DNA from 2 places in the Neobacillus sp. 114 genome. Region 2 is predicted to be linked to the other one. Evidence: a T-box and tRNA genes for the amino acid it is inferred to sense, from the RefSeq annotation. Region 2 holds a T-box; the other holds one or more tRNA genes.
The links. The T-box of region 2 lies ahead of metG (methionine--tRNA ligase). A T-box ahead of a tRNA ligase gene usually reads a tRNA of that ligase, here a tRNA-Met.

Region 1 (4,283 bases), 990 kb from region 2:
GAAGGCTCGTCCGCTCAGGGTTAGTCGGGACCTAAGCCGAGGCCGAAAGGCGTAGGCGATGGACAACAGGTTGATATTCCTGTACCACCTCTTTATCGTTTGAGTGATGGGGGGACGCAGGAGGATAGGGTAAGCGCACTGCTGGATATGTGCGTGTAAGCAGTTAGGCTGGCAAGTAGGAAAATCCGCTTGCCATAAGGCTGAGCTGTGATGCCGAGGGAATTATAGTACCGAAGTTCCTGATTCCACACTGCCAAGAAAAGCCTCTAGCGAGATAAAAGGTGCCCGTACCGCAAACCGACACAGGTAGGCGAGGAGAGAATCCTAAGGTGAGCGAGAGAACTCTCGTTAAGGAACTCGGCAAAATGACCCCGTAACTTCGGGAGAAGGGGTGCTTTTTGGGGTGAATAGCCCCGAAGAGCCGCAGTGAATAGGCCCAGGCGACTGTTTAGCAAAAACACAGGTCTCTGCAAAGCCGCAAGGCGAAGTATAGGGGCTGACGCCTGCCCGGTGCTGGAAGGTTAAGAGGAGGGGTTAGCGCAAGCGAAGCTCTGAATCGAAGCCCCAGTAAACGGCGGCCGTAACTATAACGGTCCTAAGGTAGCGAAATTCCTTGTCGGGTAAGTTCCGACCCGCACGAAAGGCGTAACGATCTGGGCACTGTCTCAACGAGAGACTCGGTGAAATTATAGTACCTGTGAAGATGCAGGTTACCCGCGACAGGACGGAAAGACCCCATGGAGCTTTACTGTAGCCTGATATTGAATTTTGGTACAGCTTGTACAGGATAGGTAGGAGCCTGAGAAGCCGGAGCGCCAGCTTCGGTGGAGGCGTCGGTGGGATACTACCCTGGCTGTATTGAAATTCTAACCCGCACCCCTTATCGGGGTGGGAGACAGTGTCAGGTGGGCAGTTTGACTGGGGCGGTCGCCTCCTAAAATGTAACGGAGGCGCCCAAAGGTTCCCTCAGAATGGTTGGAAATCATTCGCAGAGTGTAAAGGCACAAGGGAGCTTGACTGCGAGACCTACAAGTCGAGCAGGGACGAAAGTCGGGCTTAGTGATCCGGTGGTTCCGCATGGAAGGGCCATCGCTCAACGGATAAAAGCTACCCTGGGGATAACAGGCTTATCTCCCCCAAGAGTCCACATCGACGGGGAGGTTTGGCACCTCGATGTCGGCTCATCGCATCCTGGGGCTGTAGTCGGTCCCAAGGGTTGGGCTGTTCGCCCATTAAAGCGGTACGCGAGCTGGGTTCAGAACGTCGTGAGACAGTTCGGTCCCTATCCGTCGTGGGCGCAGGAAATTTGAGAGGAGCTGTCCTTAGTACGAGAGGACCGGGATGGACGCACCGCTGGTGTACCAGTTGTCTTGCCAAAGGCATCGCTGGGTAGCTATGTGCGGACGGGATAAGTGCTGAAAGCATCTAAGCATGAAGCCCCCCTCGAGATGAGATTTCCCATAGCGTCAAGCTAGTAAGATCCCTGAAAGATGATCAGGTTGATAGGTCAGAGGTGGAAGCGCGGTGACGTGTGGAGCTGACTGATACTAATTGATCGAGGACTTAACCAAGTCATATTAAGTAAGGCGAACTCGTTTTTACTATACTTCTTCTGCATTATCTAGTTTTGAGGGAATGAAAACCTCTAAAAATAGTCTGGTAGTAATGGCGAGAAGGTCACACCCGTTCCCATCCCGAACACGGAAGTTAAGCTTCTCAGCGCCAATGGTAGTTGGGACGCAAGTCCCTGTGAGAGTAGGACGCTGCCAGGCTGTGTTAATTTAACACATTATATTGTTATCGCGGGGTGGAGCAGTCCGGTAGCTCGTCGGGCTCATAACCCGAAGGTCGCAGGTTCAAATCCTGCCCCCGCAATTTGGTCTGGTAGTTCAGTTGGTTAGAATGCCTGCCTGTCACGCAGGAGGTCGCGGGTTCGAGTCCCGTCCAGACCGCCATTTATACGTAAAAATTAGCACGAAACAACGTTTCGGCTTTTTTTATGCCAATTTTTATTTTATACATATATAAATACATCCTTAGGAGCCTTCCTAAGGTTTTTTTTGCACGTAATTAAGGTAAAATGAAGATATAGATATGGTAAGGTTAAAAGGTGATGCTATGAACCAATTTGAATGGAAGACAGCTAATGCGGAGGAAACTGGACATTTTGCCACAAGATTGGCTAAGCTTTTGCAGCCGGGAGATGTGATTGCACTTGAGGGCGATTTGGGTGCAGGAAAAACCACCTTTACCCAAGGCTTAGCAAAAGGTTTAGATATAAAAAAAACTGTTAACAGTCCAACTTTTACGATTATTAAAGAATATAAAGGCAAGCTGCCATTATATCATATGGATGTCTATCGGGTAGCAGATTCCATGGAAGACCTGGGATTTGATGAATATTTTGAAGGCGATGGGGTTTCAGTGGTTGAGTGGGCACATTTAATTGAAGACCAGCTGCCAGGGGAACTGCTGACTATTTATTTATATCGCGAGCGGGAAGACCATAGAAGATTTGTATTGGTACCAAAAGGTGAGCGGTATGAGCAATTATGTAAGGAGATTTTGGCATGACCATTTTAGCAATTGATACTTCTAATTATGCTTTAGGAGTCGCGCTTTTAGAAGAGAAGGAAGTACTTGGCGAGTATATAACAAATTTGAAAAAGAACCATTCTGTCCGGATTATGCCTGCCATTCAGACGTTAATGAAGGATTGTGAAAGGGTGCCGTCCAATTTAACGAAAATTGTAGTAGCTAAAGGCCCAGGATCTTATACCGGTGTTAGAATCGGCGTTACGATAGCAAAAACGCTGGCATGGACTTTAAACATTCCACTTGTTGGAATATCAAGCCTTGAAATTCTGGCAGCAGGGCCAGGTCGATATTTTGACGGGCTTATTTCCCCGATATTCGATGCGAGACGGGGACAGGTTTATACAAGTCTGTATCAAGTCGAGAATGGAGAGCTAAAAGTAATTGAGCCGGACCAACTAACAATGGCGGTTGACTGGGCAGGGAAGTTATCCGAATTGGACAAACCGGTTCTATTTGTCGGCAATGATTTGTCTATTCACCGTGAAAGAATAACAGAGAAACTAGGTTCTCAGGCCGTTTTTTCAAGCATAACAGAAAACAATCCCCGTCCATCCGAGCTGGCCATGCTGGGAAAAGACAAACAAGGGGAAGACGTACACACCTTTGTCCCTAATTACATTCGGTTAGCAGAAGCGGAAGCAAAGTGGTTAGAGGCGCAAGGGAAAACTTTATAAAGATAAGGATAGAGAAAGATGGAAGATTCTTATGTTTTTCGTTACATGAGGGAAGAGGATATCGATCAAGTATTAGAGGTTGAGCATGCATCATTTACAACCCCGTGGAGCAGGGAAGCATTTTATAATGAGATGCACAATAATAACTTTGCTGTTTATATCGTCCTCGAACATGAAAATAAAATTATTGGCTATTGTGGAGTCTGGGTTGTAATTGATGAAGGTCATGTGACGAATGTCGCGATTCTTCCTGAGTACCGCGGCAAAAAGCTTGGAGAGATGATGATGCGAAAGCTGATATCCGTCTGCCAGGAGAGGGGTGCAAGAAGCATGACATTAGAGGTAAGGGTAACGAATCATATCGCTCAGTCTCTTTATCGCAAACTAGGGTTTCAAAATGGCGGAATTCGGAAAAATTATTACTCAGATAATTTGGAGGATGCGCTGGTAATGTGGGTGAATTTATGAAAAATGATCAGTTGATATTAGGAATTGAAACAAGCTGTGATGAAACGGCGGTGGCAATTATCAAAAATGGCCGAGAGATAACGGCCAATGTGGTTGCCTCGCAGATCGAAAGTCATAAACGGTTTGGCGGGGTCGTTCCGGAAATTGCCTCACGCCACCATGTTGAACAGATTACGATCGTGATAGAAGAGGCATTGAAGCAGGCGAATCTAACATTTACTGAAATTGATGCCGTTGCGGTAACGGAAGGGCCGGGTCTGGTGGGTGCCCTATTAATTGGCGTCAATGCCGCCAAAGCACTTGCGTTTGCTCATAATAAACCGCTTGTGCCGGTCCATCATATTGCCGGTCATATTTATGCAAACAGGCTGGTAACAGAGCTGAAATTCCCTTTGTTGGCTTTAGTGGTCTCAGGGGGCCATACGGAGCTTGTCTACATGAAAGATCATGGACATTTTGAGGTAATTGGCGAAACAAGGGATGACGCAGCGGGTGAAGCCTATGATAAGGTAGCTAGAACATTGAATCTGCCATATCCAGGCG
Region 2 (4,283 bases):
TGCGTTTCCTAGTTTGATTCCCCCGGTAGAGCCGGAGTTGGCGGCGTATCTTTCTGAGAGGGGTGTACGACTGCTTGGACTCGATTTACCATCCGTGGACGCTATTGATAGTAAAGAGCTTTCCGCTCACCATGAGCTTACTCGCTGCGGGATTCATATTTTAGAGGGATTGGTCTTGGATGAGGTAGAGCCAGGGGATTATGAGTTGGCTGCTCTGCCGCTGCCATTGGTGGAGGCAGATGGAAGTCCGGTGCGGGCTGTGATTCGGAAATTAAGATAAGAAGAATCCCTGCCGTTTGGCAGGGTCTTTTCTTTTATGTGAGCAGGGTTGCGGTATTTTTACCCGTAACAGTCTTATTTTTGTTAAAAGGTAAAAATAGAAGGTTTATTTTTACCGTTCCATCCTCCATTTTCAAGGTTCGGGCAAAATAGCGGGCTTATTCTTCCCGTTCTAGCCTCTATTTTCAAGGTTCGGGCAAAATACCGGGCTTTATTTTCCTGTTCCATCATCCATTTTCAGGTTTTGGGCAAAATAGCAGGCTATATTTTTACCGTTCTACTCAAAATTTTCATGTTTCGGGCAAAATAGCGGCCTTATTTTTACCGTTCCACTCAAAATTTTCATGTTTCGGGCAAAATAGCGGCCTTATTTTTACCGTTCTACTCAAAATTTTCATGTTTCGGGCAAAATAGCGGCCTTATTTTTACCGTTCCACTCAAAATTTTCATGCTTCGCGCAAAATAGATGCCTTATTTTTACCGTTCCACTCAAAATTTTCATGTTTCGGGCAAAATAGCGGCCTTATATTTTTACCGTTCTACTCAAAATTTTCATGTTTCGGGCAAAATAGATGCCTTATTTTTACCGTTCCACTCAAAATTTCATGCTTCGGGCAAAATAGATGCCTTATTTTTACCGTTCCACTCAAAATTTTCATGTTTCGGGCAAAATAGCGGCCTTATTTTTACCGTTCTACTCAAAATTTTCATGTTTCGGGCAAAATAGCGGCCTTATTTTTACCGTTCCACTCAAAATTTTCATGCTTCGGGCAAAATAGAGGCCTTATTTTTACCGTTCCACTCAAAAATTTCACGTTTCGGGCAAAATAGCAGGCTTTGTTTTTCCCGTTCAATACTTAAAGCCCATTTTCAAATATTCATTGATTTTGAAAAATTTACCCTTTATAATAAATCCAATATATTCATCATAAGCGATGATGAGGAAAAGTAAAATGACGATACTTTCACCAGAGAGCTTCGGGAGCTGAAAAGAAGCAAAGTGACTCATTTGAACAATGGCCTCTGAGCTCCGTCCTGAACGTTACTCCCTGTAACTAGTAGGCTGCGGCGAGAGTTGGTACTCGTTATCAAAACCACAGTATCGAACATCAACGTTCCGTACTTGCAGAGACTGATTGCGTGAGCAGTTAGTAAATTAAGGTGGTACCACGGGATATTAATATAACCCCGTCCTTATCTATTTTCTATGGATAAGGGCGGGGTTTTTTGTTTTTCAAAAAAGGAGGTAATTGAAATGAATGTATTTATTGGAGGAGCATGGCCGTATGCGAATGGATCGCTGCATCTCGGTCATATCGCAAGCCTTTTGCCGGGCGATATTTTGGCCCGTTACTATCGGCAACGAGGAGAAAATGTATTGTACGTTTCTGGAAGTGACTGCAACGGGACACCGATTGCTATCCGCGCCAAACAGGAAGGTGTTTCCCCAAAGGAAATTGCCGACCGCTACCATAACGAGTTCGACGACAATTTTAAAAGGCTAGGATTTTCATACGATTGCTACACGAGAACAGATTCAGAGCACCACCATAAAACGGTTCAGCAAATTTTCTTGGATCTCATCAACAATGGCTATATTTATAAAAAAGAAATCGAGCAAACGTATTGTGAATCCTGCGAGCAGTTTCTTCCTGACCGATACGTCGAGGGGATTTGTCCCAATTGCGGTCAGCCATCACGCGGCGACCAATGTGATTATTGCTCCACCATGCTGGACCCAATCGACCTATTAGAGAAAAAGTGCAAGCTATGCGGGAATACTCCGGCCATCAGGCAAACGGAGCACTTCTATTTTTCATTAACAAAATTCAAAGAACCGCTCACAAACTTGGTTTCCAGAGCTAAAAAGAATGCTGCCTGGCGGCAGAATGCTATCCAATTAACAGAAAGATATATCAACGAAGGACTGCAAGACCGAGCTGTATCCAGAGATTTACCTGTGGGAATCAGCGTACCCGTAAAAGGATATGAAGAGAAAAAAATCTATGTTTGGATTGAGGCAGTCTCGGGGTATTATTCCGCCAGCAAAAAATGGGCCTTGGATTCCGGAAAAAACGATTCAAAATTTTGGAGTGAGGACGCCATTTCTTATTATGTGCACGGAAAAGATAATATTCCTTTTCATAGCATCATTTGGCCAGCGATTTTACTAGGCATTCAAAACAAAAAGCTTCCTGACCATATTGTTTCGAATGAATATTTAACGCTTGAAAAGAAAAAGATTTCGACCAGCCGCAATTGGGCTGTTTGGGTGCCGGACATATTGGAAAAATACCATCCCGATTCGCTTCGTTATTTTTTAACAATAAACGCCCCTGAGAATCGGGATACTGATTTTTCTTGGAGGGAATTTATTTATAGCCACAACTCCGAGTTGCTTGGCGGGTATGGGAACCTGGTCAATAGGACGTTGAAGTTTATTGAAAAATATTACGGAGGCCATATACCAATTGGTTCTATTAAACCTGATATTCACGCCAAAATAAAAAAGGCCTATCAGACGGTTGGTAAGAGTATTGAAGGCGGGCATTTCAAACAGGCATTAGAAGAGGTTTTCATTCTCGTCCGATTAACGAATAAATATTTTGACGAACAAAAGCCATGGAAACAAATTGCTGAAAATAAAAGCGAATGCGACCAAACCATTTTCAATTGTACGATCGTCATATTGAATTTAGCGCAATTATTAGCACCGTTTTTGCCGTTCTCCAGCAAAGAGGTCAATCAGATGTTTGCTCGTTCCGAGTTTACATGGGAATCTACCGATTCTGTCCCGGACAAAATTACTGGAGTGAAGCCATTATTTGAACGAATTGACGTGAAGGCAATTCAAGATGAATTAGAAAAATTAAATACCCAATCCAATTAAAAAAGCTAGCCTTCGCTAGCTTTTTTTATCTATATTTATTGATTTCCGTAACCAGCGTCTGCAGGGCTTCCCCTTGCTGTGAACGCTTCATATTCTGGCGGATCTCCGCACTTTTTTGGTCAAGCTCTTCCAGATGTTTCAAAAGCGATTCACTAGTTAATTGTTCTTCTTCAAGGGTGAAGGAGAATCCTTTTTGCGCAAAGGCTTTTGCATTTAAAATCTGGTCGCCCCTGCTTTGCTGCAGACCGAGTGGAATAATTAACATCGGGATATTTAATGCCAAAAATTCAAAAATGGCATTGGAGCCTCCCCTTGTAATCACCAGGTCTGTTGCTGCTAAAATATCCGAGAGCTCTTCATGTACATATTCAAATTGCTTGTACCCTGGAACGCCTTCAAGGCTGGGATCAAGATTATTTTTCCCACACAAATGAGCAATTTGGTACTTTACCGTCAGCTCTTTTAGCGAGCCTCTTACTGCCTCATTGATCTTTCTTGCCCCCAGGCTTCCACCCATAATGGTCAGAATCGGCCGGCCGCCATGGAATCCTAGGGAGCGTTTCCCTTTGTCCGCCGAGCCCTCTAAAATTTCCTTCCTTATTGGTGAGCCAATGGCCTTCACTTTACCTTTCGGAAAGTATTTTTCCGTCTCTTCAAAGGATGTAAAGATTTTGTTCGCAAACCGTTGGGAAATCTTATTCGCCAGACCCGGAGTCATATCACTTTCATGGATAAAGATCGGGATTTTTAAAGAACTGGCTGCAATTATGACCGGAACAGACACAAATCCACCTTTCGAAAACACCAAATCGGGCTTTAATTTTTTCAAAACCCTTCTTGCCTCTAGGCAGCCCTTCAACACTCGGAAGATATCCTTAACATTTTCAAAATCAATATACCTTCTCAGCTTCCCGCTGCTTATTCCATAATACGGGACTCCGATTTTTTCAATTAATTCCTTTTCAATGCCCTTTTTGGAGCCAATATATTTTATATCCCAGTCATTTCTTATCTCACTGATGATGGCGAGATTTGGTGTAACATGGCCTGCGGTACCCCCGCCTGTAAAAACAATCGTCTTTTTCGACATTTCTGCCTCCTACAATCTTTGCAT

Region 1: it encodes a tRNA-Met, which carries the amino acid that the T-box ahead of metG (methionine--tRNA ligase) is inferred to sense. The anticodon was not compared.

What each region holds. Positions count from the first base shown of each region.
Region 1 is NZ_CP126144.1:248,913-253,195, forward strand. Features, by position in the region: rRNA gene QNN06_RS01355 (23S ribosomal RNA) at 1-1,571, shown strand, start outside; rRNA gene rrf (5S ribosomal RNA) at 1,656-1,772, shown strand; tRNA gene QNN06_RS01365 (tRNA-Met) at 1,802-1,875, shown strand; tRNA gene QNN06_RS01370 (tRNA-Asp) at 1,879-1,955, shown strand; gene tsaE (tRNA (adenosine(37)-N6)-threonylcarbamoyltransferase complex ATPase subunit type 1 TsaE) at 2,119-2,574, shown strand; gene tsaB (tRNA (adenosine(37)-N6)-threonylcarbamoyltransferase complex dimerization subunit type 1 TsaB) at 2,571-3,272, shown strand; gene rimI (ribosomal protein S18-alanine N-acetyltransferase) at 3,291-3,740, shown strand; gene tsaD (tRNA (adenosine(37)-N6)-threonylcarbamoyltransferase complex transferase subunit TsaD) at 3,737-4,283, shown strand, end outside.
Region 2 is NZ_CP126144.1:1,238,437-1,242,719, reverse strand. Features, by position in the region: gene kynB (arylformamidase) at 1-280, shown strand, start outside; T-box leader at 1,206-1,478, shown strand; gene metG (methionine--tRNA ligase) at 1,535-3,169, shown strand; gene QNN06_RS06145 (undecaprenyldiphospho-muramoylpentapeptide beta-N-acetylglucosaminyltransferase) at 3,195-4,259, opposite strand.